One region of the Dermacoccus sp. Ellin185 genome, then DNA from elsewhere that is predicted to be linked to it. Evidence: riboswitches for the same ligand, from Rfam matches in the RefSeq annotation. Region 1 holds a riboswitch; each other region holds the start of a gene.
The links. A riboswitch is a leader RNA that binds a small molecule or an ion and turns the genes downstream of it on or off. The one in region 1 is predicted to bind S-adenosylmethionine.
Positions count from the first base shown of each region.

Region 2: linked by a shared signal. The riboswitch ahead of HMPREF0321_RS10635 (aminotransferase class V-fold PLP-dependent enzyme) and the one ahead of HMPREF0321_RS11515 (homoserine O-acetyltransferase) in region 1 are both predicted to bind S-adenosylmethionine.
Region 3: linked by a shared signal. The riboswitch ahead of HMPREF0321_RS12930 (TauD/TfdA family dioxygenase) and the one ahead of HMPREF0321_RS11515 (homoserine O-acetyltransferase) in region 1 are both predicted to bind S-adenosylmethionine.

Region 1 covers NZ_AEIQ01000099.1:82,748-94,224, reverse strand. Annotated here, with positions in the region: gene hrpA (ATP-dependent RNA helicase HrpA) at 40-4,002, shown strand; gene HMPREF0321_RS11535 (HIT family protein) at 4,023-4,466, shown strand; gene HMPREF0321_RS11530 (PAC2 family protein) at 4,540-5,469, shown strand; gene HMPREF0321_RS11525 (EcsC family protein) at 5,597-6,283, shown strand; gene HMPREF0321_RS11520 (hypothetical protein) at 6,556-7,494, shown strand; SAM riboswitch class IV at 7,584-7,692, shown strand; gene HMPREF0321_RS11515 (homoserine O-acetyltransferase) at 7,727-8,899, shown strand; gene HMPREF0321_RS11510 (universal stress protein) at 8,969-9,331, shown strand; gene HMPREF0321_RS11505 (RNA polymerase sigma factor) at 9,626-11,287, shown strand.
Region 2 covers NZ_AEIQ01000095.1:505-8,119, forward strand. Annotated here, with positions in the region: partial or broken gene HMPREF0321_RS10625 (DNA translocase FtsK 4TM domain-containing protein) at 1-407, opposite strand, end outside; gene HMPREF0321_RS10630 (hypothetical protein) at 478-678, shown strand; SAM riboswitch class IV at 986-1,100, shown strand; gene HMPREF0321_RS10635 (aminotransferase class V-fold PLP-dependent enzyme) at 1,144-2,709, shown strand; gene HMPREF0321_RS10640 (ribonuclease J) at 2,992-4,671, opposite strand; gene dapA (4-hydroxy-tetrahydrodipicolinate synthase) at 4,671-5,561, opposite strand; gene HMPREF0321_RS10650 (thymidylate synthase) at 5,692-6,486, shown strand; gene HMPREF0321_RS10655 (dihydrofolate reductase) at 6,483-6,980, shown strand; gene HMPREF0321_RS10660 (AzlC family ABC transporter permease) at 6,977-7,615, shown strand, end outside.
Region 3 covers NZ_AEIQ01000115.1:103,431-114,907, reverse strand. Annotated here, with positions in the region: gene HMPREF0321_RS12970 (hypothetical protein) at 1-1,120, opposite strand, end outside; gene HMPREF0321_RS12965 (hypothetical protein) at 1,264-2,664, opposite strand; gene HMPREF0321_RS12960 (acyl-CoA dehydrogenase family protein) at 2,949-4,115, shown strand; gene HMPREF0321_RS12955 (GNAT family N-acetyltransferase) at 4,300-4,764, shown strand; gene HMPREF0321_RS12950 (NADP-dependent oxidoreductase) at 4,904-5,914, shown strand; gene HMPREF0321_RS12945 (FAD-binding protein) at 6,107-7,372, shown strand; gene HMPREF0321_RS17160 (FAD-binding oxidoreductase) at 7,425-8,195, shown strand; gene HMPREF0321_RS17155 (FAD-binding oxidoreductase) at 8,212-8,820, shown strand; gene HMPREF0321_RS12935 (cyclopropane-fatty-acyl-phospholipid synthase family protein) at 8,817-10,133, shown strand; SAM riboswitch class IV at 10,385-10,513, shown strand; gene HMPREF0321_RS12930 (TauD/TfdA family dioxygenase) at 10,524-11,477, shown strand.

The DNA.
Region 1 (11,477 bases):
CGCGGCCATCACCGGCGCGCGTGAGAAAATGAGCGAATCGTGAGTACTCCAAGACCTTCGCAACCTTCCTCGAACGGCGATCCGGCGACGCCCGGGCCGCCGCTCGCCTCATCGTCCCGCCGGCGCAGGCCGAGCCGGAGCAGAGCGAACGCGTCACCCCGAGGGGACGAACCGGCCCTGGCCGCCGAGGCCATCCCCGACCCCACATCGGAAGCAGCGTCGTACGTCCTGCGCTACCCGGGCCACCTGCCTGTCGTCGAGGCGAAAGACGAGATCCTCGAGGCGATCCGCGACCACCAGGTCGTCATCGTCGCGGGCGAAACGGGTTCGGGCAAGACGACGCAGCTGCCGAAGTTCTGCCTCGAACTGGGGCGCGGGCGCGCCGGCGCCATCGGCCACACCCAGCCGCGACGCATCGCGGCGCGTTCGGTCGCCGAGCGGCTCGCCGAAGAACTCGAGTCGCCGCTCGGTGAGACGGTCGGCTATCAGGTGCGCTTCGTCGACGAGTCGTCGAAGAAGACCCGTGTGCGCGTCATGACCGACGGCATCCTGTTGTCGCAGATGCAACGCGATCGGGATCTGCGTCAGTACGACACGCTCATCATCGACGAGGCGCACGAACGCAGCCTCAACATCGACTTCATCCTCGGCTACCTCAAGCAGTTGCTGCCGCGGCGCCCCGATCTCAAGGTGATCATCACGTCCGCGACGATCGACCCGGAGCGCTTCGCCGAGCACTTCGCCGGCCCGGACGGGCCCGCGCCGATCATCGAGGTCTCGGGGCGCACCTACCCCGTCGAGACGCGGTATCGCCCCCTCGTGCGCGAGCTCGCGCCGAGCAAGCCGGGGGAGGACCCCAAGCTCGAGGACGTCGATCAGGTGACGGGCATCGTCGAGGCCGCACAGGAGCTGTGGCGCTCAGGCAGCGGTGACGGTTCGGCGCAGGACATCCTCGTCTTCTGCTCCGGTGAGCGCGAGATCCGCGACGCCGCGGACGCGCTCAAGGGCGCTGACTGGGGGCGCGCGCGTCACGACGTCGAGATCGTGCCGCTCTATGCGCGCCTGTCCGCCGCCGAGCAGCATCGCGTCTTCGCCCCGCACCACGGGCGACGCATCGTCCTGGCGACGAACGTCGCCGAGACGTCGCTGACGGTGCCGGGCATCCGCTACGTCATCGACACCGGCACCGCGCGCATCTCGCGCTACAGCCAGCGCACGAAGGTGCAGCGTCTGCCGATCGAGCCGATCTCGCAGGCCTCCGCCCGTCAGCGCGCCGGCCGGTGTGGCCGTGTCGCCGACGGCATCTGCATCCGGTTGTACTCGGAGGAGGATTTCGCGTCCCGCCCGGAGTTCACCGACCCCGAGATCCTGCGGACGAACCTCGCGAGCGTCATCCTGCAGATGACGTCCCTGGGCCTCGGCGACATCGCGCGCTTCCCGTTCGTCGACGCGCCCGACGCCCGCCAGATCAAGGACGGCCTGGCGCTGCTCGAGGAATTGCACGCCCTCGACACCACCGCTCAGGGGCCGCGCAAGAAGCTGACTCCGACCGGCCGCACCCTCGCGCGCCTGCCCGTCGACCCGCGGCTCGGACGCATGCTCGTCGCCGCCGCCGAGAACGGCTCGCTGCGGGAGGTACTCGTCATCGTCGCGGCGATGTCGATCCAGGATCCGCGTGAGCGCCCCGCGGACGCGCAGGCCCAGGCGGATCAACAGCACGCCCGGTTCAAGCACGAGAAGAGCGACTTCCTCAGCTACCTCAACCTGTGGAACTACGTGCGCGAGCAGCAGCGCGAACTGTCCAGCAGTGCCTTCCGGCGCCTGTGCAAGCGCGAGTACCTCCACTACCTGCGGCTGCGCGAATGGCAGGATCTGCACGGTCAGCTCAAGGCGGCGTGCAAGCAGGCCAAGCTGTTCATGAGCGACAACGCCGCGAGCGAGGATGCCGTCCACCAGGCGCTGCTCACGGGTCTGCTCAGCCACGTCGGGCTGCGGGATCGTGAGAAGCGTGAGTACCTCGGCGCCCGTCAGGCGCGTTTCGCGATCCAGCCCGGCTCGACGCTGTTCCGACGCCAACCCGACTGGGTCATGGCGGGCGAGCTGGTCGAGACGACCCGCATGTGGGCGCGCACCAACGCGGTCGTCGACCCCGCCTGGATCGAACGGGCGGGCGCCCACCTCGTCAAGCGCTCGTATGCCGAACCGCACTGGGAGCGCTCGCGCGCGGGGGCCGTCGCGTCCGAGCGGGTCACGCTGTACGGCATCCCGATCGTCGCGGGCCGCAAGGCGGCCTACGGCGCGATCGATCCGGAGGTCTCTCGCGACCTGTTCATCCGTCACGCTCTCGTCGAGGGTGACTGGGATGCGCAGCACCAGTTCCTCAAGGACAACGCGGCGCTGCGCGCGCGCTTCGCCGACCTCGAGGCGCGCGCCCGACGGCGTGACCTCGTCGTCGACGACGACGTCCTGTTCGACTTCTACGACGAGCGCATCCCGGCGGACATCGTCTCCGGGGCGCACTTCGACCGGTGGTGGAAGAACGAGCGTCGCACGAACCCGAGCCTGCTCACCTTCACCGAGGATTTGCTCGTCGCCGACGACGCGGACGCCGTCGACGAGTCGGCCTACCCGAAGTCGTGGCGGCAAGGCAGTCTCAGGCTCAAGTTGACGTATCAGTTCGAGCCGGGTGCAGACGCCGACGGCATCACCGTGCACGTGCCGCTGCCGGTGCTCAACCAGGTCGAGGATCACGGGTTCGACTGGCTCGTGCCCGGTATGCGTGAGGAACTCGCGACGGCCCTCGTGAAGTCGCTGCCGAAGAACATCCGACGCAGCTTCGTCCCGGCTCCCGACCATGCGCGGCGGGCGCTGGCGCTCATGGATGCCCAGGGTCGCCCGGGTGAGGTCCCGTTCGCCGACGAGCTGGGCGAGGCGCTGTTTCGTCTCACCTCGGTACGTGTGCCCGCGGGGAGTTGGGACCCGGGGAAGCTGCCCGACCACCTGAAGGTCACGTTCAGGGTCGAGGATGAGCGGGGCCGCAAGATCCGTGAGAGCAAGGATCTCGCGGCGCTGCAGGACGAACTCGCCGGGCGTCTGCGTCAGTCGATCGCGAAGGCGGCCGGAGACCTCGAGCAGCAGGGGCTGACGCAGTGGACGTTCGGTGAGCTGCCCCGCCAGTTCACGAAGTCGGCCGGCCGCCAGCGGATGACGGGCTTCCCGGCTGTCGTCGACCACGGCCGTGACGTCGCTGTCGAGGTGCTCGGCACCGAGTCCGAGGCGCGCCAGGCCACTCGGCTCGGCACCCGCCGTCTGCTGCTGCTCAACACGCAGGTGCCGTGGAAGCGAATCCTCGGCCTCATGAGCAACCGGCAGAAGCTCGCGCTCGGCAACAACCCGCACGGTTCGATGGACGCCCTCATGGACGACGTCCTCGCGGCCGCCGTCGACTCCGTCATCGAAGGCATGCCCGGGCGCGAAGTGCGCGACGCAGAGCAGTTCGACGCGGCCCTCACGGCGATCCGTCAGCAGGTGGCACCGCTCGTGCTCGAGGCGGCCGAGAAGCTCGCGCCCGTGCTCGAGCACGCCGCCGAGGTGCAGCTCGGGCTGTCACGATTGACGGCGCCCGCGGCGAAGGCGTTGCACGACGACGTCGCCGCTCACCTCGTCGCGCTCATCCATCCCGGTTTCGTCGCCGAGACCGGGTTGGCGCGCCTCGGTCACCTCGATCGCTACGTGCGGGGAATGCTCGAGCGGCTCGACAAGGGCGTCACCGATCTCGTGCGTGACGCCGACCGCGCCGACCTCGTCGCGACCGTCCGACGTGAGTACGACGACATGGTCGCCGGGCTGCGCCCCGAGCGCCGTGGGGACGCCGACGTGCTCGACATCCGCTGGATGATCGAGGAGCTTGCCGTCAGCCAGTTCGCGCAGCGTCTGGGCACCGCTCACCCGGTGTCCGAGAAGCGGATCTACAAGGCGATGGACGCTGCGGAGGCCCGCTGATCGGGCGTAGGTTGGAGGCCATGGCGAGCATCTTCAGCAAGATCATCGACGGCGACATCCCGGCGCACTTCGTCTGGCAGGACGAGGTGTGCGTGGCGTTCCTCGTCATCGACCCCATCACCGACGGGCACACGGTCGTCGTGCCGCGCGGGGAGATCGTCGAATGGACGCAGGCGCCGCCGAGCATCTTCGCGCATCTCACGGGTGTCGCGCAGATCATCGGTCAGGCGCAGCAGCGCGCGTGGCAGGCGCAGCGCGTCGGCCTGCTCGTCGAGGGGTACGAGGTGCCGCACCTGCACCTGCACGTGTGGCCGACGCAGAGCCCGGCCGAGTTCGACCCGCACGCCGTCACGCGCGGCCAGGACCAGCAGATCCTCGCCGAGAATGCCGAGGCGCTGCGGGCGCAGTTGCGCACCGACGGTCATGCCGAGACCGTTCCGGACGCCGCGTCGCCGCAGACCTGAGTGGCCGCGGCGTGGGGGAATCATCCCCGCGCGCGGGGCGTTGAACGGTGAGCACCTGACGAAGGAGTACGACGTGCTTGATCCCACGCAACTGTTCCGCATCGAGACCGACACCCCGCTCGCCGAGCAGAGCGCCTCGACCCTCGTGGTCTCGCTGGGCGGTTTCATCGACGCGGGCAACACACAGAAGTTGATGACGGCGCACATGCTGGGCACGCTTGAGCACACGGTCGTCGCGTCGTTCGACGTCGACCAGTTGCTCGACTACCGCGGTCGCCGCCCGATGATGACGTTCGATCGCGACCGCTACAGCGAGTACGACGACCCGGCTCTCGTGCTGTACCGCCTCGTCGACGCCGAAGGCACGCCGTTCCTGCTGCTCGCCGGCCCCGAGCCCGACTACCAGTGGGAGCGCGTCAGCGAGGCCGTCCGCATCCTCGCGGCGAACCTCGGCGTCTCGCTCATGGTGAGCGCGCACGGCATCCCGATGGCGGTGCCGCACACGCGCCCGGTCGGTTTCACGCGTTTCGCCTCCGATCAGCGTCTGCTGACGGAGAACGAGCCGCTCTTCGGCAACGTCCAGGTGCCCTCGAGTGCCGAAGGGCTCATGCACATCCGGCTCGCCGAGGCGGGCATGGACACCGCAGGTTTCGCGATCCACGTGCCGCACTACCTCACGCAGGTCGAGTTCGCGGACGCCGCGCTCGCCGCGCTCGAGGCCGTCTGCGGGCTGACGGGGCTGGCGATCCCCGCTCAGGAGCTCGCCGCGATCGCCGGGCTGCATCGCGCCGACATCGCCAAGCAGATCAGCGAGAACGACGAGGTCACCGAGGTCGTCGAGGGCCTCGAGCGGCAGTACGACGCCTTCACCGAGGGTCGTCGTCGACGCTCGCTCCTCGCCGCCGAGATGAACGACCTGCCGAGCGCAGACGAGATCGGCGCCGAGCTGGAGCAGTTCCTGCGCGCCGAGGGAGAGGATCCGGGCACCAAGGGCTCGTTGTGAGCCCGCGAGCGCTTCTCGCCGGCCGTCGGTCTGAGCCGACGGCCACGCGGGCTTCGCAACGCTCGCCTGGCTGCGGCCACCCCTGCGGTGGCTTGCCGGGCCCCCGCCAACTTGGGAGGATCACCTCATGTTCGGATTCGGTCAAGACAAGAAGGCTCCTGCAGCCCCCGAGAAATCGTCGGGCATGCTCGACTCGACGGCCAACACCCTGGCGCAGCACCTCATCTCGGTGGGCATCGGGGGCGTGGCGACGTTCAAGTCGGCCCGCGCCGTCGCCGACGAGGCGATGAAGAAGGCGGGCTCCAAGGAAGCGGCGATGGACGACGTCGTCGCATCACACACGAAGCTCGCGGGCGCGAACGGCTTCCTCACCAACCTCGGCGGTTTCGTCACGCTCCCCGTGGCACTGCCCGCGAACGTCATCGGTTTCTACACCGTCGCGACGCGCATGGTCGCGGCAATCGCCGCCATCAACGGTCACGACGTCGACGACCCAGCCGTGCGCTCGGCGATCCTGCTCGACCTCATCGGTGCGGACGCGACGCAGGTCCTCAAGGGCCTCGGCCCGATGACGGGTGGCGTCGCGACGAACGTCGCCACGCGCAAGCTGCCGCCGGCGGCGCTCGCCGTCGTGAACAAGTCAGTTGCGTTCCGTCTCGGCTCGCAGGTGGGGCGTCGCTTCCTCACGCGCATTCCGCGCCTCATCCCCGTGGCGGGCGGCTTCATCGGTGGCGGCCTCGATGTCGTCCTCATCCGCAAGATCGCCCAGTCGGCGCGTCGCGACTTCGTCGCGCAGATCCCGCCGTCAGCCTGACGTCGCCCTGATTCCACCCCGAACGCCACTCGTCTTCGACGGGTGGCGTTCGGCGTGTCCGGGCCGGTTCGGCGATGTGTCGTCCGTGCGCATCAACGGGCTTCCGGGCGACGATCTGACGGGCCCCGAACCCCCGCCTGGCCTTGCTCGAACGGCCCACTCACCCACAGGTGTGACGGCTACGGCCCGTTTCGCGGCCCGCAGGATGCCTCGTCCACAGGTTTGTGGCTCGTGGTCAGCGCGCGGGTGGCGTCATGGGTTTCGCTGGGGGCATGAAGACAACAACACGACTCAAGGGCCTCAGCGCCCTGGTGGCAGCCCTTCCCGATCTCGTCGGCTCCGAGAGGGCGGGCGCCGTCATCGTCCTGTTCGAACGTGACGGTGCGCTCGCGGGGGTGCTCGGCTGGGCGGACGATGCGTGCGACGGGGAGACGGCGCACATGCTCGACGTCGTCGCTGAGCGGCGCGCGACGATGGGTGCGCAGGCCGCCATCGCCATCGCCTATCGCTGCGAGCCGGGCCGCGTCGACATCGCGGCCCTCGCGAAACGCATCGAGCGCCGCGTGCCGCTGCACCACGTCCTCGGTGCCAGCGACGAGCACTGGTGGGCCATCGAATGCGAGCTCGGCTGCTGTGACGGCGCGATCCACGAGATCCCGTCCCTGTCAGAGCAGACCCGCGAGCAGCTTCGCGACGTCCGCCGCGGCGGCGAGGCCATGGCCGCCACCGCGCGCCCCGTTCCCAGCGTCGTCGACGTCCGAGCCGCCTGGGCACGGTTGTGCGACGTCCCCGACACCGCGTCGGGCACCCGGCGACGCTCCCGCAGCGCCGACCTGCAGGTGCTCGCCGACGCTGTCGTCGACGGCCCGACGCGCGATGAGATCCTCCTGTGCGTCGCACCCGAACTGTTTCGTCTGCTGAGCCCGGGCACGCCGCTCGGCGAGCCTGGCCCGCTGATGACGAGCGCGTGCCTGCGAACTTGGCTGCCGCTCGTGCCGCGCCACGGCCGCGCCGCGTGGAAGGCCCTCGAGGCCGCCGCGACCTGGCGCGAAGGCGACCTGCGGGGAGCCGGTGCGTGCGCCGCGGCGTCGCTGCGCATCGGGCGGACGTCATTGGGGCAACTGCTGCGCGACATCACAGGCACGGGGTTGTCGTACGAGCAGGCCGTCGGTGCGCTCCACACGAAGGCTCGGCAGAGTTCCGTCGCCTGACGAGCGTGCCGGTTGTGGGAGCGCGCCACATCGTGGACGTCGCCGCGCGGGCGATGGAAGCCGCGGGCAGGGCCGCCTACTCTGTCGCAGGTCAAGAGTTTCAGCGACACAAGCCCCGGCTTGCTGAGCGGCAACCCTCCCTCGCGGCGGGGTGCCCCGGGTGACGACAGGGCCGCCCGTGGGCGGCAAGCGCGAGAGGTGGGTTGCGACCCACCTCGGAATCGAGGACGTCATGGTTTCGCACCGTCGCCTCGCCGTGGCCGACCCCGCGGCGCCCCTCACCGACGACGGGTTCAACCCGCACGCACGTGCCGTCCACATCGGCACCCTGACGCTGGAGAACGGCGCCGCCCTGCCCGACGTCGTCATGACGTACGAGTGCTGGGGCGAGCTGAACGACGACGCGAGCAACGCCGTCCTCGTCGAGCACGCCCTGACCGGAGACTCGCACGTCGTCGGGCCGGTCGGCCCCGGGCAGCCGACGGCGGGGTGGTGGCCTGGTCTCATCGGCCCCGGCGCGCCCCTCGACACCGACGAGCTGTTCGTCGTGGCGATCAACGTGCTCGGCGGCTGTCGCGGCAGCACGGGCCCCATGTCGCTCGCACCAGACGGCCGGGTGTGGGGCGGGCGCTTCCCACACGTCAGCGTCAGGGATCAGGCGCGCGCCGAGGCGCGGGTCGCCGACGCTCTCGGCATCGCGCGCTTCCACACCGTCATCGGCGGCTCCTTCGGCGGGATGCGCGCCGCGGAGTGGGTGGCGACCTTCCCGCATCGGGTGCAGCGCGCCCTCGTCGTCGCGAGCTGCGCGGCGGCGGGCGCCGACCAGATCGCGTGGGGGCACACGCAGGTGCGGGCAATCGAAGCTGACCCGGATTTCCGGGGTGGCGGCTACCTCGAGCAGGGCGTCTTCCCGACGTCGGGGCTCGGGCTCGCCCGCCAGATCGCGCACACCTCCTACCGCAGCGCGCACGAGTTGCAGGAGCGGTTCGGACGCGAGTCGCAGGGAGCGGACCGCACGCTCGACGGCGGCCTGTTCGCCGTCGAGAGCTATCTCGAGCACCACGCCGCGAAACTCGTCGCGCGGTTCGACGCCATGAGTTATGTGCGGCTCACGCAGGCGATGGCGACGCACGACGTCGGCCGCGGCCGCGGCGGCATCGAGCCTGCGCTTCGGGTGTTCGGGGGTGAGCTCGTCGTCGCCGCGGTCGACTCCGATCGGCTGTTCCCGGTCAGTGCCTCCGCCGACATCGTCCGGGCTCACGGGCGCGGACGGCTGCGTCTCATCCACTCGCCGCACGGTCACGACGGTTTCCTCATCGAAGCCGACCAGATCGCGGCGCTCGTGCGCGAGGTCATCGCCCGGCCGCTCACGGCCGAGGCGGGCCGCGTCCGTCCCGTGGCGTGACGGCGGACGCTCGCGGCACCTCGGGTAGCGTGTGAGCCGATCGCCACAGTCGCAGAACAGGGGTTGCGCATGTCCGTCGTCGTCAGTTTCGCTCCGGGCCCGGAGGGTGAGGCCGCGGTGGCCGAGGCCGTGCGTCAGTCGAGTGTGCTGGGGCGCCCGCTCGTACTCGTCTCGACCGTCCCGAGCGACGACGCGCGCGCTGCCGCGCAGGAGAGTGCGGACGCGGTCGGCGGCCGCGTCGTGCAGGTGGAGGAGGGCCAGGACGCGGTCGAGGTGATCCTCGACGAGGTGGCCGAACTCGACCCGGCGCTGCTCGTCATCGGGCTGCGTCGCCGCACGCCCGTCGGCAAGCTGATCCTCGGTTCGAGCGCTCAGCGGCTGCTGCTCGACGCGCCGTGCCCCGTCCTCGCGGTCAAGCCCACAGCGCACTGATCTCGCGCTGCTCCCAACCCCGGCCTAACGCGCTTGCGTCAGGTCGGGAACACCCGCGCACGCAGGGGCGTTGAACCCCGTGATTCTGCGGTTCTCGACCCAGAGTTCTATAATGGTGAAAGAAGCGACGCGGGGGATCGAATCAGGCACCACGGTGCCAGGCGAGCTCAGGTGAGTCTCGGGCAACCGGCTCTCGTCGGATCCCGCCCCCGTGGTTCGTCTCTTCCCTCGTACGAAGCGCTCGGCGCGCGATTGCGCCTGCCCGATGCGTTGTGCACTCTCGGAAGGTAGTTGGTGACCTCAGTGTCCGAAACGGCTCAGACCCCCGCGCTTCCCGCGGACATCGACCATCCCGCGGTCATTGCTCTGTTCGAGCAGGGGCGCGCGAGCGGCACGGTCGACAGCGTGGTGCTGAAGACCGCCCTCGAAGAAGCGAAGATCTCCATGGCCAAGCAGAAGGCGGTGCTGAAGGCGCTGGGGGCCGAGGGCATCGAGATCGTGCTCGACGAGGTTCACGCGGCCCAGGCCGTCGCCACGACGACCGGGCGCAAGAGCGCGGCGAAGAAGTCGACTGCCAAGAAGACGGCGACGAAGACCGCTGCCGCGAAGAAGACCACCGCGGCCAAGACGACGACCGCGAAGAAGGCTGCCGTCAAGAAGACGGCGGCGAAGAAGGCCGTAGAGGCGGAGACCGACGCCGAGCTCGACGAGAACGTCACCGCCGACGAGGCGAGTGAGGCCCCCGCGAAGAAGGCGGCCGCCAAGAAGACCACCGCCAAGAAGGCGACGGCGAAGAAGGCCACCGCGGTCAAGTCGACGACCGCGAAGAAGACCACCGCCAAGAAAGCATCCGCTGGCGAGCCGGACGAGGTCGTCGCCGAGGACGTCGAGATCGACGACGTCGTCGTGACGGACGTCGAGGCAGGCGCCGAGGAGGTCGACGAGGCGAAGAAGCCCGCCGGCGAGGCCGAAGACGAGAAGGGCGGCTTCGTCCTGCGTCCGGGTGACGAGGATGACGCGCCGGCCCAGCAGGTCGTGACGGCGGGTGCGACGGCCGACCCGGTCAAGGACTACCTCAAGCAGATCGGCAAGGTCGCCCTGCTCAACGCCGAGCAGGAGGTCGAGCTCGCGAAGCGCATCGAGGCCGGCCTGTTCGCCGAGCAGAAGCTCGAGTCGGGCGTCAAGATGGACATGAAGCTCAAGCGCGAGCTGTGGTGGATCGCCTCGGACGGCAAGAACGCGAAGAACCACCTCCTCGAGGCCAACCTGCGTCTCGTCGTGTCGCTGGCCAAGCGTTACACGGGTCGCGGCATGCTCTTCCTCGACCTCATCCAGGAGGGCAACCTCGGCCTCATCCGCGCGGTCGAGAAGTTCGACTACACCAAGGGCTACAAGTTCTCGACGTACGCGACGTGGTGGATCCGTCAGGCCATCACGCGTGCCATGGCCGACCAGGCGCGCACCATCCGCATCCCGGTGCACATGGTCGAGGTCATCAACAAGCTGGCTCGCGTGCAGCGTCAGATGCTTCAGGACCTGGGCCGCGAGCCCACGCCGGAGGAGCTGGCCAAGGAGCTCGACATGACCCCCGAGAAGGTCATCGAGGTCCAGAAGTACGGCCGTGAGCCCATCTCGCTGCACACGCCCCTCGGTGAGGACGGCGACAGCGAGTTCGGTGACCTCATCGAGGATTCCGAGGCCGTCGTCCCGGCGGACGCCGTCAGCTTCACGCTGCTGCAGGAGCAGCTGCACTCGGTGCTCGACACGCTCTCCGAGCGCGAGGCGGGCGTCGTCTCGATGCGCTTCGGCCTCACCGACGGCCAGCCGAAGACGCTCGACGAGATCGGCAAGGTCTACGGCGTGACGCGTGAGCGCATCCGTCAGATCGAGAGCAAGACGATGAGCAAACTGCGGCACCCGTCGCGCTCGCAGGTGCTGCGCGACTACCTCGACTGAGAATCCTCGACTGAGAGTCGTCGACGAGGCGCGCGCTCGGCGCGTCGCGCACGATGAACTGGCCCGCATCCACACCAGTGGATGCGGGCCAGTCCGTCATGCGCGCCGGGTTTGGAGTGCCTTGTTCGAGCAGTCTGGGCGTAGGGAAAACGCAGATATCCGCGACCTTAACGGGTCGAACGCCCGACCA
Region 2 (7,615 bases), on a different contig from region 1:
ATGACGCCGAGGATGCCGCCTGCGCCGCGCACCGCGGTCGAATCCCCTGTCGACGGACGCCCGCCGACGAGGTGGGCGATCCCCGTCGAGCCGAGCGCGAGGATCGTCAGCCCGATCGTCATGCGGTTGGTCGGCTGGTGCCCCCGCGGGTGGCGGAACATGTGGATGGCCATGCCGGTGAGGACGACGGGCAGGACGTAGGCGATGACGCCGAACGTGCCGGCCGCGACGGCGTGGACGACGTCCCCGAACATGCCGGGCAGCCCCCACCACTCCCGCGCAGCGACGACGATGCCGAGGGCGAGGAGGGCGAAACCGAGCCCGTCGCGACGGTGTTCGGGTTCGAGGTCAGAAGCGGCGGCGCCGACGCGGCGGACGGTGCCGCCGGCGACGTGCGAAACACCCATCCACGCGCCACGAGCAGCGCGACCGGACGCGGAGGGACGCGCTTCAGCAGCCCCTCGCGACGAGCCGGTCTTGCGCGCGGGTGCATTCTTCGTCGTGCCGCCCGAACGTGGTGCGCTCGACTTCGGCGGGGTCGTGCGGGCGCGCGTCGTCGAGGCCGCAGATGCGCCGGCCGGGCGCGAGCTCTTGGCGCGCGGCTGCGAAGAGGCCTTCTTCGCGACGAGGACGCTGTCGTTCGCTGGTCTGTTTCGGGTCGCCACCCCGCAAGGCTAGTGGGGGTTCCGGCCGTTTTCGCGGACCCACGCCGTGACACGGGTCCAATGGTGACGGCGGGTCGGCTCGACACCTTCGAATCCGCGTCCCGACGCGCTGGCGCGTTGACGCGCTCGCATCCGACAGCGCCCTGACCCGTGTCGGAGGCGCCGCCAGCTGCCCGGGGGACCACGGGCATCCCCACCGCGAGACGCCGACTCTTGCGCGCGGCGCTCGCCATCCGCGATCCCACAGGTGATCTCACGATGCGAACCTCTGGCCGCACGTCGGTGGACGCGGCGGAGGGCCGGGTGCGAGCGTTCACGTAGGTCATGAGTTCCAGCGCACAGCCCCGGCTTGCTGGACGGCAACCCTCCACCGCGGTGGGGTGCTCCGGGTGACGACCTGGCCGCCACCAGCACCGGTGTCGGCAAGCGCGGGCCGAGCCATCTGGCGACGGCGAGGCCCCTGATTCGAGGAGCCTCGATGCCCCGTTCTGCCATTCTCTCGATCCTTGACTCCGACGCGCGCCGCCACGCTGCGAGCCACACGACCCGCCCCGCTCACGCCGTAACCCCCGGGACTCCCGTCGCGGACCCCGAGCGTCACCACACCCAGCCCGCGCACCCCGGCGGGTCCCGTCGCGAGACGCCCACGGCTACCTATCATCGCGCGGACGCGCCGCAGCAGGCCAATGCCGCCCTGGCCACGATCGGCGCCGATCTCGGCGTCGCGACGCTCGACGGGCGCGTCGTCGAGCACGCGAACTTCGACCACGGCGCGACGGCTCCCGCGCTGCAGGCCGCCGCGCGGGCCGTCGACACGACCCTGCGCACGTACGGTTCGGTGCATCGCGGTGCGGGACGGGCGTCGCAGCTGACGACCCGGTGGTACGAGGAGGCTCGGCAGGAGGTCGCCGCGTTCGTCGGCGCGCGCGAGGACGACGTCACCGTCTTCACGCGCAACACCTCGGACGCGCTCAACCTGTTGGCCCACTGTCTGCCGCAACAGACGCAGGTCTTCGTGTTCCGCTCGATGCACCACGCGGCGCTGCTGCCGTGGGCGGACGAGCGGACGACGCGGCTGCCGATCCCTCACTCTCACGCCGAGGCTGAGGGCTACCTCGACGTCGCTCTGGCGGAATTCCGCGCCCACAACGATGCTCCCGTGTTGGTCCTCATCACCGGCGCCTGCAACGTGACGGGCGAGGTGTGGCCCATCGAGCGCCTCGCCGCCGTCGCCCGCCGGCATGAGGCGCGGACGGCTCTCGACGCCGCGCAGCTCGCCCCGCACCGCCGCGTCGACATCGACGCCTGGGGCATCGACTACGTCGCTCTGTCCGGCCACAAGGCCTACGCGCCGTACGGTTCAGGAGCCCTCGTCGGGCGCCGCGACTGGCTCGACACCGCCCCTCCGTACTTCCGCGCCGGCGGCGCGAGCCACCGCGTCAGCGGAGATGCGTCAGGCGCCGGCGACGTCGCCTGGGCGCCCGCGCCCGCACGCCACGAGGGCGGCACCCCGAACGCGGTCGGGGCCATCGCGCTCGCGGCCGCAGCCTCGACGCTGTCCGCGCAGCGCGGCGAAGCCGAGGCGCGCGAGGAGAAGATCCACGCCATCGTCCGCGACGGTCTCGCCTCGATCGACGGCGTGAGGATCGTCGAACTCTTCGACGAGCAGAATGCCGCGGACGCTCACCTCGACGATGGCGCGCCAAGGCGGAATGCGAGCGACAACGTCGGCGTCACGACGTTCACCGTCGCCGGGTACGACCCGACGCTCGTCGCTCAGGTGCTCGCAGACGAGCACGGCATCGCTGTGCGCGACGGGCGATTCTGCGCTCACCTGCTCTGCGACGCGCGCCTCGGCGAGGGCGCGACGGCAGTGCGCGCCTCGATCGGTCTCGCAACGACGACAGAGCACGCACGACGCCTCGTCGACGCCGTGCGTGCTCTCGTCACCCATGGGCCCGCCTTCGACTACACCCACACCCCGGGCCTCGGGTGGAGCCCCGTCACCGACCGACGAGACCTCTCAGAGCCCCGCCCCTGGTGAGGAGAACGAGTGGCGGTGGGCCCCAGCGAGGGGCTCACCGCCGCATTTCGTCAGATACGGGATGCCGACGCGGTGGCTCCTGTCGAAGGGTCCGCTCGCGCGCTGATGCGAGTTTTTGACCACGCTCAATAGCAAACCTCGAAGTCTATTTCGAATCCGGTTGCACCCCAACGGATGAAGGGTGCGACGCGTCACAGGGTCGCACCCTTCATTCATCCGAGATGGACAGTCAGAGGCGATCTCAGCCGCCTCGCACAACCCCCTGACATACCCCCCGAGGTCTCAGGCGTCGATGACCACCGGGATGATCATCGGTCGGCGGCGCAGCTTACCGCCGACGAAACCGCCGACTGCGCGGCGGATGACCTGCTGCAGTTGGCGACTGTCCTTGACACCCTTGTTGCGCGCCTCGAGCAGCGCCTGCTCGATCTTCGGCCGGACGCGGTCGAACACCTCGTCGCCCTCGGCGAAGCCGCGCGTGCGGATGTCGGGGCCGGCGAGGATCGCGCCCGTCTTCGCGTCGCGCACGACGATGACGGTGACGAAGCCCTCGTCACGCAGGATGCGACGGTCCTTGAGCATGTCCTCGTCGGTCGTACCGACGAGCGAACCGTCGACGTAGACGTACCCGACCGGCACCGCGCCCGTGATGGCAGCCTTGCCGTTGACGAGGTCGACGACGACGCCGTTCTCCGCGAGCAGCACCTGGTCGCTCGGCACACCCGTCGCGGCGGCGAGCTTGCCGTTGGCGACGAGGTGACGCCACTCGCCGTGGATCGGCATGACGTTCTTCGGCTTGACGACGTTGTAGCAGTACAGCAGCTCGCCGGCGGAGGCGTGGCCCGAGACGTGCACCATCGCGTTGCCCTTGTGCACGACATTGGCGCCGAGACGCATGAGGCCGTTGATGAGGCCGTAGACGGCGTTCTCGTTGCCCGGGATGAGCGAGCTCGCCATGAGGATGGTGTCGCCCTCCCCCACGTCGATACGGTGGTCGCGGTTCGCCATGCGCGCGAGCGCCGCCATCGGCTCACCCTGCGAGCCGGTGCAGATGAGCACCTGCTTGTCCTCGGGCATCTGCTCGAGCTTCTTGATGTCGACGAGCACGTTGTCGGGCACCTTCAGGTAGCCGAGGTCGGCGGCGATCGTCATGTTGCGCACCATCGAGCGCCCGACCATCGCGACCTTGCGCCCGTGGGCCTCGGCGGCGTCGAGCACCTGCTGCACGCGGTGCACGTGCGAGGAGAAGCAGGCGACGATGATGCGTCGCTCCGCCTTCTCGAAGACGCGCTCGATCGCGGGCGTGATGTCCTTCTCCGGCGTCGTGAAGCCGGGCACCTCGGCGTTCGTCGAGTCGGTGAGGAACAGGTCGACGCCCTCCTCACCGAGCCGCGCGAACGCGCGCAGGTCGGTGATGCGGCCGTCGAGCGGAAGCTGGTCCATCTTGAAGTCGCCGGTGCACAGCAGGTTGCCTGCGGGCGTGCGGACGAAGACGGCGAGCGCGTCGGGGATCGAGTGGTTGACGGCGACGAACTCGCAGTCGAACGGGCCGATCTTCTCGAGCTGGCCCTCCTTCACCGCCATCGTGTACGGGCGGATGCGGTGCTCCTTGAGCTTCGCCTCGATGAGCGCGAGCGTCAGCGTCGAGCCGATGAGCGGGATGTCGTTCTTCATGCGCAGCAGGTACGGCACCGCGCCGATGTGGTCCTCGTGACCGTGCGTCAAAACGATGGCCTCGATGTCGTCGAGGCGATCCTTGAGGTAGTCGAAGTCGGGCAGGATGAGATCGACGCCCGGGTGATCCTCGGGGAAGAGGACACCACAGTCGATGATGAGCAGGCGTCCGCCGTACTCGACGACCGTCATGTTGCGGCCGACCTCGCCGAGACCGCCGAGCGCGATGACGCGCGCACCGTTCTTCGCCAGCGCGGGCGGCGGGCCGAGTTCGAGCGAACTCTCCATCACAGCAGCCCCGCCTTCGTCAGGCCGTCACGCAGGACGGCGTACATCGCCTCGTCCGCGGGCAGCAGCGGCAGGCGGATGGCGTCGGAGTCGATGACGCCCTGCTCCTTGAGGGCGGCCTTCACCATGATGGCGCCCTGGGAGGTGTTCATCAGCGCGTCGATCGCGGGGATGAGCTTGGTGTGGATGGCGCGCGCCGTCGCGAGGTCGCCCGCGTCGACAGCGTCGATCATCGCGCGGAACTCGTTGCCGGCCACGTGGCCGACGACGGAGACGACGCCGACGGCGCCGAGCGCGAGCCACGCGAGGTTGACGACGTCGTCGCCCGAGTACCACAGCAGGTCGGTCTCGTCCATGAGCTTCGTCGCCTCGAAGAAGTCGCCCTTGGCATCCTTGACCGCGCGCACCTGGTCGATCGTCGCGAGCTGACGGATCGTGTCGCTCGCGAGCGCCGTCCCCGAGCGCCCGGGGATGTCGTAGGCCATGGCCGGCAGGTCGGTGGCGCCGACGACGGCCTTGAAGTGCTCGACGATGCCCGCCTGCGTCGGCTTGTTGTAGTACGGCGTGACGACGAGGACGGCGTCCGCCCCAGCGTCCGCGAGTGCCTTGGCGGCGCGTACCGAGTGCGCGGTGTCGTTCGTACCGACCCCGGCGGTGATCGCTGTGCGGCCCTTGACGGCGTCGGCGACGGCGCGCACCGTCTCGATGTTCTCCTCGTCGGTCGTCGTCGCCGACTCCCCCGTCGTGCCGTTGACGACGAGGCCGTCGTGCCCGTTCGCGACGAGGTGTTCGGCGAGCTTCTTCACTCCGTCGTAGTCGATCGAGCGGTCCGGTTTCATGGGCGTCACCATGGCCGTGACCATGCGCCCGAAAGGTGTCGTCGTCGTCATGCGCCCAGGTTAGTGCACGAGCGTCCACGTGTGCGGACGCCCGCCGCGCGCGGCGTCGCCACCACCAACTCGCCACCACGAAGCGGACGCCGCAGGCGCGTTGTCACCGGCGCGTCCTACAGTGAGGCGCGTGGAGCAATATCACGCACTGCTGAGGCGCATTCTCGACGAGGGCACCCGCAAGGACGACCGCACGGGCACGGGGACGCTCAGCGTCTTCGGTCATCAGATGCGCTTCGACCTGTCCCAGGGGTTTCCCGTTCTCACGACGAAGAAGCTGCACCTGCGCTCGATCTTCGGCGAACTGCTGTGGTTCCTGCGCGGCGACACGAACGTCGCATGGCTGCACGAGCGCAAGATCTCGATCTGGGACGAATGGGCCGACCCCGACGGTGACCTCGGGCCGATCTACGGCCACCAGTGGCGCTCGTGGCCGACGCCGAACGGCGAGACGATCGACCAGATCGCGCGCGTCGTCGAGTCGGTTCGCACGAACCCTGACAGCCGTCGTCACATCGTCTCGGCGTGGAACGTCGCCGACGTCGACGACATGGCGCTGCCGCCGTGCCACACGATGTTCCAGTTCTACGTCGCCGACGGAAAGCTGTCGTGCCAGCTCTACCAGCGCAGTGGTGACGTCTTCCTCGGCGTCCCGTTCAACATCGCCTCGTATGCCCTCCTGACCCACATGGTCGCGCAGGTCACGGGCCTCGCGGTGGGCGACTTCGTCCACACGCTCGGCGATGCGCACCTCTACGTCAATCACCTCGACCAGGCGCGCCTCCAGCTGACACGTACGCCGAAGACGCTGCCGACGCTCGTGCTCAACCCCGACGTGACGGCGCTCGACGCGTTCGAGCTCGATGACATCCGCCTCGACGGTTATGAGGCCGACCCCGCGATCAAGGCCCAGGTGGCGGTATGAGCGATGCGCCCCAGCTGACGAGCATCGCCGCCGTCGCCGAGAACGGCGTCATCGGCACGGGCGGCGACATGGCGTGGAACATCCCCGCCGACTTCGCACACTTCAAGGCGACGACGATGGCTCACCCCATGATCATGGGGCGCACGACGTTCGCGACGATGGGCACCCTGCCCGGGCGCCGCTCGATCGTCGTGACGCACGATCCCGAGTTCGCCCCCGCACAGCCGGCGCGTGACGACACGTCCGTCACCGTCGTTCACTCTGTCGACGAAGCCCTCGAACAGGTCGCCGGCCAGGACGCGTTCGTCGTCGGCGGCGCGCAGATCTACGCCGCGACGATGGACCACGTCACCCGTCTGCTCATCAGCGAGATCCCCCTCGCGCCTGAGGGCGACGCCCACTTCCCCACGATCGACCCGACCGTGTGGGTCGAGACGCAGCGCGCACCGCGCGACGGGTTCACGCTCGTCATGTACGAACGCCGCACCTCGTGAGCGACGCCCGGCACGAGACGTCGGGAGGTGACGCGCGCGTCGACGTCCGTCATCACCGGACGGCGCACACCCCTGGCGACCACTCCGACCACGACCATCCCGACGCCCTCCACGAGGATGCCGCGGCCGTCAAGAAGGACTCGGTCTCCCTCGCGATCGCGACGGGCGTGTACGGCGTCAGCTTCGGCGCGCTCGCCATCGCTGCGGGCCTCACGACCTGGCAGACGATGGCGCTGTCGCTGCTGTTGTTCTCCGGCGGTTCGCAGTTCGCCGTCGTCGGGGTGCTCGGTGGCGGTGGGTCGGGAGCGTCGGCCGTCGCGACGTCGTCACTGCTCGGCGTGCGCAACGGCATCTATGGTCTGCAGATCAACCAGTTCCTGCGCCCGCGCGGGCTGCGACGCCTCCTCGCCGCGCAGGTGACGATCGACGAGTCGGCCGCCATGTCGGTCGGGCGCCCCACCGAACAGTTGTCACGCACCGGATTCTGGTGGACGGGCCTGGGCGTCTACGTCATGTGGAACACGATGACGTTCGTCGGCACAGTCGCCGGCAACGCGATGGGCGACCCGAAGAAGTACGGCCTCGACGCCGCCGCCGTCGGCGCCTTCATGGCGCTGCTGTGGCCGCGCCTCGGC
Region 3 (11,477 bases), on a different contig from region 1:
GGGCGACGGCGGCGTCGAGCTCCTCCGGAGAGACGGGGTCGAGGCGGCCCGCCGGGTGCTCGGCGGCGTGACGCAGGGACGCATCGTCCTCGCGCACGTAGAAGTGCAGCAGCTGGCTCGTCGCGCGGCCCTGCGCGTCGCCGAACGGCGCATGGTCGTTCGCCGGCGGAACGACGGCGCCGTGGTGCGTCCACACGCGACGCAGCGGGGTCGCGGCGTAGAGCAAGTTGTCATGGATGTCGGCGCGCAGCGGTTCCGCCGCATAGGGGTCGCACACGAGCTCGCGGGCGAGCTCACGCGTCGTCGTGAAGCCGTAGCCGAGCACCATCGCGATGAGGTCGCCGACTTCGTCGGGCCACGGCGTCGTCGTGACGGACGTGATGGCGATGGCGGGCAGGCCGGCGTGGGGGCGATGCACCTCGCTCGTGCGCGGGCAGCCGACGTGCTGCACGGCCCAGGCGGCGTAGGCGTCGGGGTTGGGCTGCAGGCTCGTGTCGGCGAAGCGCGGTGCGCGTCGGCTGCGGACGGCGAACGCGTCGTGCAGCGCGTCGTGGACGAGGGGGTACTGGTTCGGTTGCGGCGCGGTGGCCTCGGCGCCCTGTGCGCGTAGGTCGATGCGGTCGGAGACGTGCATCGGGTAGCCGCGCGGGCCCTCGAAGACGGGCAGGACGGCGGCGCCGAGCCCCGACGCGGTGGCCGTGCGCACGACGTTGACGGCGCCCTCGTCAGCAGTGATCGCCGTCAGGGTGCTCTGGGCCTCGGCGATCTTGGCGCGCACCGTCTGCAGCCGGTAGGCCGCTTCGATGAGCTCGGGGTTCTCGGGGGCGGGGTCGAGGATGCCCATGACGCGCGGCAGGTGCGTCGGGTCGTAGATCGCGCGGCCGGTGGGGTCGCTGCTCATGCCGAGGATGCGTCCGATGACCTTGAGCGTCATCAGGGGCGGTGACGTCGAGTGCCGCCAGCGCTTGATGATCTGCTCGTCGACGGGTGCGCTCAGACCGCTGGAGGACAGGTCTGCGTTGATCGCCTCGGCGAGCGCCTTGTTCGTGAAGCGGCGCAGTTCCATCCAGTGCTTGAGTTCGCTGCGGAAGATCTCCCAGCTGGAGTCGTGCGCTGCCATCGTCGGTGGTCCCCTCGTGAGCGTGCCCGTGTCCGACGCGGGCGCATGCCGTGGCTTCCGGCCGGTGTAGGAAGGCGCGGCTCGCTTCGCCGCCCACTAAGTCGGTTGTCCGACCTGTGGGCAGAAATTGTCGCCGACCCTCGTCAGACCCTAGTCGACCAGGACGAGAATTTCGGGTTGACCAGAGGGCACTCGTGGTCGGCCAGCCACCGCAGCAAGGAGTGGGCGATGTCCGGTTCGTCTCGCAGCAACCGATCATGCACGGCGTCGAGGCCGTCGGTGCGCTCGACGCCGAGCTCGGCGAGAAAGCGCGTCGCGGCCAGCGCCGCGCCGAGGGCGTTCTCCCACCGCTGCGCCGACGTCTCGGCGAACGGTGTCGGCACGAGCAGGGTGCGTCGTCGCACGTGGGCGAGCGCGCCGCTGTGCAGGCGGGCCTCGACGGTGGACGCGGTGGTCTCCGCCAGCGTCAGAGCCTCCTCGGCGCTCATGCCGAGCTGCCCGCCGAGCCATTCGGACGTCCACTCGATGAGCCGGTGATCCTCGACGAGTCGGATGTGCACGAGGCCGGGCGAGCCGGTTCCGTCGGCTGCGGCCCACGGCGAGTTCGGGTTGTCCTCGGGCACCATGACGCTGTGGTGTGACCACACGTGGTGCGACGGCGGGCGCGCGACGAACTGATCGTGCACCTCGCTGCGCAGCGCGTCCGTCGCGATCGGGTTGCGCGTCAGCTCACGCGCGATCTCGCGGGTGGAGACGAAGCCGTAGCCGAGCAGCCACGCGATGATGCCGCCCACGTCGTCCGCCCACGCACTCGTCGTCGAGGCGGTGACGGCGATCGCCGGCGCGGCGGGGTGGATGGCCTTGCCGTTGCGCATCGAGGGGCGGCCAATGAGCTGGATCGCCCAGTGCGATTGTTCAGCCAGATCATCAGGCTGGGTGCTGAATCGTGGATGGCGGGTGCCCGGTACGGCGGCGTTGGCGACGAGCGCGGCGAGCATCTCGTCGTTCTCCTCGACGGCAGGGATGTCGTCGCGCGGGGTACGGAAGTCGATGCGGTCGGCGACGTGCATCGGATAGCCGACCGGCCCCTCCCAGACGGGGAAGACGGCCGCGGCGTACCCATACGAAAGCGCCGTCTGGACGAGCTGGCCGGCGCCGGTTCGCGCGGCGTGGCGGCTCAGCTGGCCGCGCACCTCACTGAGGCGCAGGCGAAGCTCCTGCAGGCGCAGGCTCGTGTCGAGAAGTTCCTGGGCCGGCGCGGCGGGCGCGAGCAGGCCCATGCGACGCAGGATGAACGCGGGATCGTAGGGAGCCTGACCGCTCGGATCGTCGCTCATCGAGAGCAGGGAGGCGATGTGACGCACGGCTTCGAGGGGCGGTGACGTGGAGTGGCGCCATCGCTTGACGACGTGCTCGTCGAACGGCTGGTCGACGGAGAGTTCGTTGAGGCGAGCGGCGAGGGCCCTGCTCGTCATCCCCCGAAGCTCCATCCAGTGGCGGAACTCCTCGCGGAACGCCTCCCACCCGGCGTCATGGCTGGCCATGCAGCAGCTCCTCGTTCTCGGTTGCGCTTCCCCCGTGCGCGGCGCCGTGGCGGTTCGCGCGGGCTGTCGTCCGCCACCACCCGGTCGGACGTCAGACCCACTACGTGTGTCGGATTTCACCACTCGCGTTCGATAAAGCGTACCTGACGGTCAACATAGATCCAGGGTCATTGGTCCCTTCGGGTGAAGGAGCCGGTGCGACGGGCAGTGAATGAGACGCGCCCGCAGCGCCAAGGTTGTTGTGATGTGGGGCACACTGGTGGAACCGACGAAAGGAAAGACCCATGGGCCCGGCCGCACCCCTGCCGTACCGCTCGCCGTGGATGGACGACGAACTGGAAGACCTCCAGCGTCTCGCCGCCACGTTCAGCCGCGAGATCTTCGCGAACATCGACCGCTACAGCGAACAGCACCAGGTCGATCGTGACGTCTGGACGAAGGCGGGTGAGCTGGGCCTGCTCGGCCTGTCGGTACCAGAGGAGTACGGCGGCAGCGGCGCGACGTTCGCGCACGAGGCCGTCGTCGCCATCGAGCAGGCGAAGGCCGGTGACGACTCGTGGGGCTTCGTCGTCCACGCCATCATCGTGACGCACTACATCGTCGCCTACGGCACCGAGGAGCAGAAGCGCAAGTGGCTGCCGAAGCTGTGCTCTGGCGAATGGGTCGGCGCCGTCGGCATGACGGAACCCGGCGCTGGCTCCGACCTCAAGCGCGTCTCGACGCGCGCGGTGCGCGACGGCGACGAATTCGTCATCAACGGCTCGAAGACGTTCATCACGAACGCCGGCCACGCCGACCTCATCGTCCTCGTGGCCCGCACCTGCGAGCGTGACAAGGCCGCCGGGCACAAGGGCATCTCGCTCATCGTGCTCGAGACGGCCGACCTCGACGGCTTCGAGCGCGGGCGGGTGCTGCAGAAGATCGGCCAGCACGGTCAGGACACGCGCGAACTGCACTTCACCGACATGCGCGTGCCCGTCGCGAATCTGCTCGGCGAGGAAGGGCGCGGTTTCTACCACCTCATGGAGCAGCTGCCGCAGGAGCGCCTCGGCCTCGCGTGCACGGCCGTCGGATCGGCGGAGCTGGCCGTGAAGCTCGGGGTCGAGCACGCGAAGTCGCGTGAACTGTTCGACGGCACGCTGATGGACCTGCAGAACACGCGCTTCGTGCTCGCCGAGTGCTCGACGGACGTGCTCGCCGCCCGCACCCTGCTCGATCACTGCATCATGCTGCACATGGAGGGCAAGCTCGACTCAGCCACCGCCTCGCGAGCGAAATACTGGACGACGGACGTGCAGTGCAATGTCATCGACCGCGTCCTGCAGCTGTTCGGCGGCTACGGCTTCATGCTCGAGTACCCCATCGCGAAGATGTACGCCGGCGCGCGCATCCAGAAGATCTACGGCGGCGCCAACGAGGTGATGAAGGAACTCATCGCCCGCTCGTTGTGACCTCACGCCCGCGAGGGCAGGACAGGATGTTGTGTCATCAACGCGCGGCATCTCGCGCGTTGATGACACAAGAACGGGGGCAGCTGCACGAGAGTCGAGCACGTGGCCGCCTGAGGTGTCGATGGAATCGGGCAAGGCCGATCTTGCGGTGGCCGCTGCGCGCGCGATTGGGCAGGATGGAGGCGTGAACATCGACATCGCGTATGCCATGCCTGGGGACGTCGACGAGCTCGTCGACCTGTTCGAGCAGTACCGCAGCTTCTACGGCAAGGCGCCGACGCCCGACGCGCGGACGTTTCTCGCCGAGCGCATCGAGACGGGGCAGACGCTCGTCCTCGTCGCCCGTGACGGGGTGGGCGTCGTCGGGTTCGCGCAGGTCTACCGCGCGTTCGACTCGACCCACCTCACTCACGACTGGGTGCTCGCGGATCTCTTCGTCGACGGAGCGGCACGCGGCCGTCGCGTCGGCGGATCCCTCGTCGAGGCCGTCCTCGACGGTGCGCGCGAGAACGGCGCGCACCACCTGCGCGTCTCGATCCGCAGCGACGACGCGTACGCGCGCCGGTTGTACGAATCACGCGGCTTCGAGGAGGCTGGCGACATCGGCGAGGTCGTGAGCTACCGGTTGAAACTGCGCGACCATCACTGACGTCAGCCTGCAGGCTCGTGCCCGCCTGCGATTCTCGATCACGTTCGCGTGAGCGGCGGTCGTCGTGAACCCGTGGCGTCCAAAGGTTTCGGTCCTTCCCGAGTGGAGCGTCGTCGGTGCCGCGTGGCAATGTGAGGGCATGACGACTTCTCAGATGATCGTGCTCGCGTCGCGCCCCCATGGCGCGCCCACCTCCGACAACTTCCGCCTCGAGACGCGGGAACTCCCCGCCCTCAGCGACGGCGAACTGCTCGTGCGCAACACCGTCATGAGCGTCGACCCGTACATGCGTGGCCGCATGAACGACGTGAAGTCCTATGTCCCGCCGTTCCAGATCGACGAGCCCCTCGACGGCGGCGCGGTCGGCGAGGTCGTCGAATCCCGCGCTGAGGGTTTCGCGGAGGGTGACCTCGTCCTCCATGGCCTCGGCTGGCGCGACATGGCCGTCGTGCCCGCGAAGGCGGCACGCAAGGTCTCGACGAACGTCGGTGGCGCGCAGGTGTCGCCGTCCGCCTACCTGGGCGCGCTCGGCATGCCCGGCATCACGGCGTACGGCGGGCTCATGCGCGCCGGTGAATTCCACTCCGGCGACGCGGTGTTCGTCTCCGGCGCGGCCGGTGCCGTCGGCTCGCTCGTCGGTCAGATCGCGAAACTCGAGGGTGCGTCCCGCGTCATCGGTTCGGCGGGCTCCGCACAGAAGATCGCGCGCCTCGAGGAGCTCGGTTTCGACGCCGCCTTCAACTACAAGGACGGTGACGTCCGCGGCCTGCTCAAGAACGCCGCGCCGGACGGCATCGACGTCTACTTCGACAACGTCGGGGGCGACCACCTCGAGGCGGCCATCTCGTCGATGAACACCCACGGGCGCATCGCGATGTGCGGCGCCATCGCGCAGTACAACTCGACGGAGCCGCCCGCCGCGCCGCGCAACCTCGCGCTCGTCATCGGCAAGCGCATCACGATCCGCGGGTTCATCCAGAGCGACTTCCGCGACCTCGTGCCCGAGTTCCAGCAGAAGATGGCGACGTGGCTCGCCGATGGCTCGGTTCAGTGGGACGAGACGGTCGTCGAGGGCCTGGAGAACGCGCCGCAGGCGTTCATGGACCTGCTGAACGGCGCCAACACCGGCAAGATGGTCGTCTCGATCTGATCGTTCGACTCCCGTCGCGCCACGCCCCGCAGGGCGGCGCATGCGACGTGAGATCCAGCTGCGTCACCAACGTCCGGGTGAGTCAGTCCTGACTGACTCACCCGGACACGAGTGACTCACTCGCCCGTAGAGCCAGCACCCCGGCCTCGAGCACCCCGGGCGAGCGCCGTCGGGCGGGTATAACGTCGGGGGATGAGCGCGCTCCCTGCCACGAACTGGGCCGGCACCGTCGTCTTCGAAGCGCGCGAGCGATACGCGCCGCGGACGACGTCGCAGGTGCAGGATGCGGTCTGCCGGGCAGCGGCCGACGGTGGGCGGCTGAGGGTGGTCGGCACCGGCCACAGCTTCAACGACATCGCCGACACAGACGGCGTGCAGCTCAGCCTCCTCGACCTCGAGCGTCGCATCGACCTCGACGAGGACGCACGCTGCGTCACCATCGACGGCGGCGCCACGTATGCGCAGGTCAACGCCGTTCTCGCGCAGCGTGGTTGGGCGCTCGAGAACCTTGCGTCACTGCCGCACATCACCGTCGCCGGGGCCATCGCGACGGCGACGCACGGCTCCGGATGGGAGCGTCCGAGCCTCGCGTCTGCGGTGCGTTCGCTCACCCACGTCACCGCTGCGGGCGATCTGCACACGATGACGCGCGGCGAACCCGGGTTCGAGCACTATCCCGTGCATCTCGGTCTGTTCGGGCCCGTCGTCGAGTTGATCCTCGACGTCGTGCCCGCGTTCGACATCGCGACGACGGTGTACGAAGGGCTCGAATACGACGCCCTCGTCGACCATCTCGACGACCTGACGCGCCCGCTCTACTCGTTCAGCATCGCCCCCGACTGGAGCGACGGCGGTCGGGCGTTGCTCTTCGCCAAGCGTCCGCGCGGCGTCGATGCTCCGGCTCAGCTCGCCGGCGCCCGCGCCGCGACGAGCCCTCGTCACCCGAGCCCAGGCGCTGATCCCGTCGCGGTGACTGAGCAGCTCGGTGTTCACGGGCCGAGCGCCGAACGGCTGACTCACTTCCGCAGCGACTTCGCCCCCAGCGTCGGCGACGAGGTGCAGAGCGAGTACTTCGTTTCACGTGAAACGGTCGCGGACGCCCTGCGAGCGCTGCCACGGTTCGCCGATGTCTTCGCCCGCCTCGCGCACTCGATGGAGATCCGCGCCGTCGCCGGCGACAGCCTCAGTGCGAGCCCGTTCGCCACCGGCGAGATGCTCGCCATCCACCTCACCTGGCGCCGCGACCCGGACGCCGTCCGCCGTGAACTGCCGGCCCTCGAAGCTGCACTCGGCCACCCGCGTCCGCACTGGGGCAAGTTGCACGCGGCACCGCCGCAGCAGCTCAGCGAACAGTTCCCCGGACTGCATGCCCTCGACGGCGAGGCGCGTCGGCATGACCCGTCCGGCATGTTCCGCAACGCCTGGGTCGAGCGGTTGCTCGGGAATGAGCCGGCCTGATTTGGTGCTGCAACCGGGGCAGGCGTAACTTCCTGAGACGTGGAGAGCATAGATGTTCGATAAGAAAAAACAGCCCAGTGTGGAACTGGCCGGTGAGGCCGCTCACGCCTCTGCCGTCGCGCAGTTGAGGGCCTCCTTCGAAGCCATCCCCGCCGGCGCCACGGTGCGCCTCGCGAAGAAGACCTCGAACCTCTTCCGTCCGCGTGAGAAAGCGAAGGTAGGCCTCGACGTCAGCGGCCTCACGGGCGTCATCAGCATCGACGCCGACGCTCGCACGGCCGACGTCCAGGGCATGTGCACGTACGAGAACCTCGTCGACGCCACGCTCGAGCACGGCCTCATGCCGCTCGTCGTCCCGCAGTTGCGCACGATCACCCTCGGCGGCGCCGTCACCGGCCTCGGCATCGAGTCGACGTCGTTCAAGAACGGGCTGCCGCACGAATCCGTCCTCGAGATGGACATCCTCACCGGCACCGGCGAGCTGCTCACCGCCTCGCCGACCAACGAGCACGCCGACCTCTTCCGCGCCTTCCCCAACAGCTACGGCAGCCTGGGCTACGCGACGCGTCTGCGCATCGAATTGCAGCCGATCGATGACCTCGTCGAGACGCGCAACGTGCGGTTCGCGAGCGTCGCAGCCATGACGCGAGCGATCGACGCCATCGTCGAGACCCGCGAGTGGCAAGGCGAACGCGTCGACGGCCTCGACGGCATGATCGTCAGCAAGGACGAGGCCTATCTCGTGCTCGCCACTCTCCCGAGACGCGCCGCCGCCCGACGCGACTACACCGGGGCAGAACATCTTCTACAAGAGCATCAGTGAGCTCGACCGCGACACCTTGAGCGCGCACGACTACATCTGGCGTTGGGACACCGACTGGTTCTGGTGCTCCGACGCGTTCTTCGCACAGAACCCGAAGGTGCGACGCGTGTGGCCGCGCAAGTACCGTCGCAGCGACTTCTACCACCGCATCGTCGGGTGGGAGAACCGCTGGGGCTTCGCCGCGAAGATCGACGAGATGCGCGGCGAACTGCCGCGCGAGCGCGTCGTGCAGGACGTCGAAGTGCCCCTCGAACAGCTCGAGACGTTCATGCCGTGGTTCGACGAGCACGTCGGCATGACGCCCGTGTGGGTGTGCCCGCTGCGCCTGCGCGGCGACGACGCGTGGCCGCTGTACCAGCTCGAACCGAACCGCACGTACGTCAACGTCGGGTTCTGGGGCACCGTCGCCATCACCCCCGGGCGGTCTGACGGCGACGTCAACCGCGACATCGAGGCCGTGCTGCCGACGATGCACGGCCACAAGTCGCTCTATTCCGACGTCTACTACGACGCCGAGACGTTCGAAGCGCTGTACGGCGCAGCCGAATACCGCCGCATGAAGACGAAGTACGACCCGCAGGGCCGCCTTCTTGAGTTCGCTGACAAGATGAGGACGCACGCATGAGCCAGACCACGACCGCCACCCCCCTCGTCGCCCAGGCCGTCCAGGCCGTGTTGGAGGAGCCGTTGCCCTTCCGCATCACGGCGTACGACGGCACCGACATCGGCCCGCGTGACAGCGACATCGCCGTGCGTGTCGAGAGCGAGGAGGGGCTGCGCTACCTCCTCAGCGCCCCTGGCGATCTCGGCCTCGCCCGCGCCTATCTGACGGGCACGCTGACCGGCACCGGTTTCCACCCTGGTGACCCCTACGAGGTGTTCAGCCGCATCAAGCGTGACGTGCGCACGAAGCAGCTGACGCCGAAGGGCGTTGCGTCGGCGCTCGCGCCCGTCGTCAAACAGCTGGGGCCGAAGGCGTTCGTCCACCCGCCGCTGCCCGAGGTCGAGAACGAGCCCCGCTGGAAGCGCCACCTCGCCAAGGTGAACCCGGTGGGCCGCGCCGCCGACTCGATCAAGCACCACTACGACGTCTCGAACGCGTTCTACGAGAAGGTGCTCGGTGAGTCGATGGCCTACACGTGCGCCGTGTTCGACACGCTGGACGACACCCTCGAGGAAGCGCAGGAGCGCAAGTTCGCCCTCGTCGCCGACAAGCTCGACCTGCAGCCCGGCCAACGGCTGCTCGACGTCGGCTGCGGCTGGGGCGGCATGGCGATGCACGCCGCTCGCGAGCGCGGCGTCCACGTCATAGGCGTCACCCTGAGCAAGGAACAGGCCGAGTGGGGTCAGCGCGCCGTGCGTGAGGCGGGCCTCGAGGGCCTCGTCGAGATCCGCCACGGCGACTACCGCGACGTCACCGAGACGGGCTTCGACGCCGTCAGCTCGATCGGCCTCACGGAGCACATCGGCGTGAAGAACTACGCCAACTACTTCTCGTTCCTGCACTCGAAGCTGCGCGACGGTGGCCGCCTGCTCAACCACTGCATCACGCGTCGCGACGACTCGGCATCGGCCAAGCCGGAGCCGTTCACCGATCGCTATGTCTTCCCCGACGGCGAGCTCGCCTCGCCGGGGCGGCTCATCAGTGGGTGCCACGACGCCGGTTTCGAGGTTCAGCATGACGAGAACCTGCGCCTGTCGTACGCCCTGACGCTGCGCGACTGGTGCCGCAACCTCGAGGCGAACTGGGATTTCTGCGTCGCCGAGGCGGGCCTGCCGACCGCGCAGGTGTGGGGCATCTACATGGCCGGTTCACGCCTCGGGTTCGAGGAGGGCTGGCTGCACCTGCACCAGGTGCTCGCCACGAAGACGACCGACAACGGCGACAACGGCGGCTACCCGCTGGGCTCGCACTGGGCGTCGCGTCGGCAGGGTTGACCTGTTGCGCGCACGGTGACGGCCGACGACCTCGACGAGGTCGTCGGCCGCTGTCGTGTGCCGGGCATCGCCCCGGGCCAGCGACGGCGGGTGAGATGGCGGATCGCGAGCACTGACTCGCCCCGTAGCAGCCGTGTCGTGATGCCGCGCACGGTGCCGGGCGTGGTTGGAACCCGAAGGCGCGTCCGGTGCCCGGGCAGCCCCTTTGCATAACTCGCTATTTTGAATAGGTGAGTGCTACGTTATGCGTGGGTCACGAGCCCCGGCGCGAAGTCTCGGCTGGCCGGGCGGCAACCCCCATGCGAACGCACACGGTGCGCCGGGGTGCCCCGAGTAACGACCCGGCCGCCCGTCGACCGACGCGGCGGCAAGCGCAACGAAGGGTCTGCCATGACACTCCTCGACACCACGCCCGACACGAACGTCGACTCCGCGAGCGGCGCAGCGGCGCGCCACGGCGGCACCGTCGCGACGCCCGGGCTGCGCATCGAACGCCTCGGCCCGGCGTTCGGCGCAATCGTCCACGGCGTCGACCTCGCGCAGGTCGACGACGCGATAGCGTTCGACCTGCGCCGCGCGCTGCTCGCGCACAAGGTGCTCTTCTTCCGCGGTCAGGACGCGTTCGACGACGACGCGCAGGTGCGCCTCGGCAACCTGCTCGGTGAGCTGACGGCGGGTCACCCCGTCGCGAGCACGCACGAGCGCAAGGAGATCTACTCGATCGACTCCTCCGACCCCGAGTTCTCGTTCTCCGACGAGTGGCACACGGACGTCACGTTCATGAAGGAGCCGCCGGCCATCAGCATCCTGCGCGCCGTGACGCTGCCCGACTACGGCGGCGACACCTCCTGGGCCGACGCTCAGGCGGCGTACGACTCGCTGTCGAAGCCGTTCCGCGGCCTCGTCGACCAGCTCATCGCCGCCCACGACGGCAACCGCGAATGGGGCGCGTACCTGCGCAAGCATGGTGGGCAGGAATGGAACGGCAAGGTCGTCACCGAGCTGCCCGTCGTCGAGCACCCCGTCGTGCGCGTCCATCCCGAGACGGGACGGCGTGGGCTGTTCGTCAACCCCGGTTTCACCTCCCACGTCGTCGGCGTGTCGCAGGCCGAGTCGCGGGCGATCCTCGACGCGCTGTATGCGCACCTGACGCAGCCCGAGCACACGATCCGTCACCGCTGGGCGCCCGGCGACGTCGGCATCTGGGACAACCGTGCGACGTCGCACTACGCCAACCGCGACTACGTCGACGCCAACCTCGGCCCGCGCGCCATGAGGCGTGTGACGGTCGGGGGCGACAAGCCCGTCGGCGTCAACGGGCTGACGGGTGGCGCGGCCGCCTGA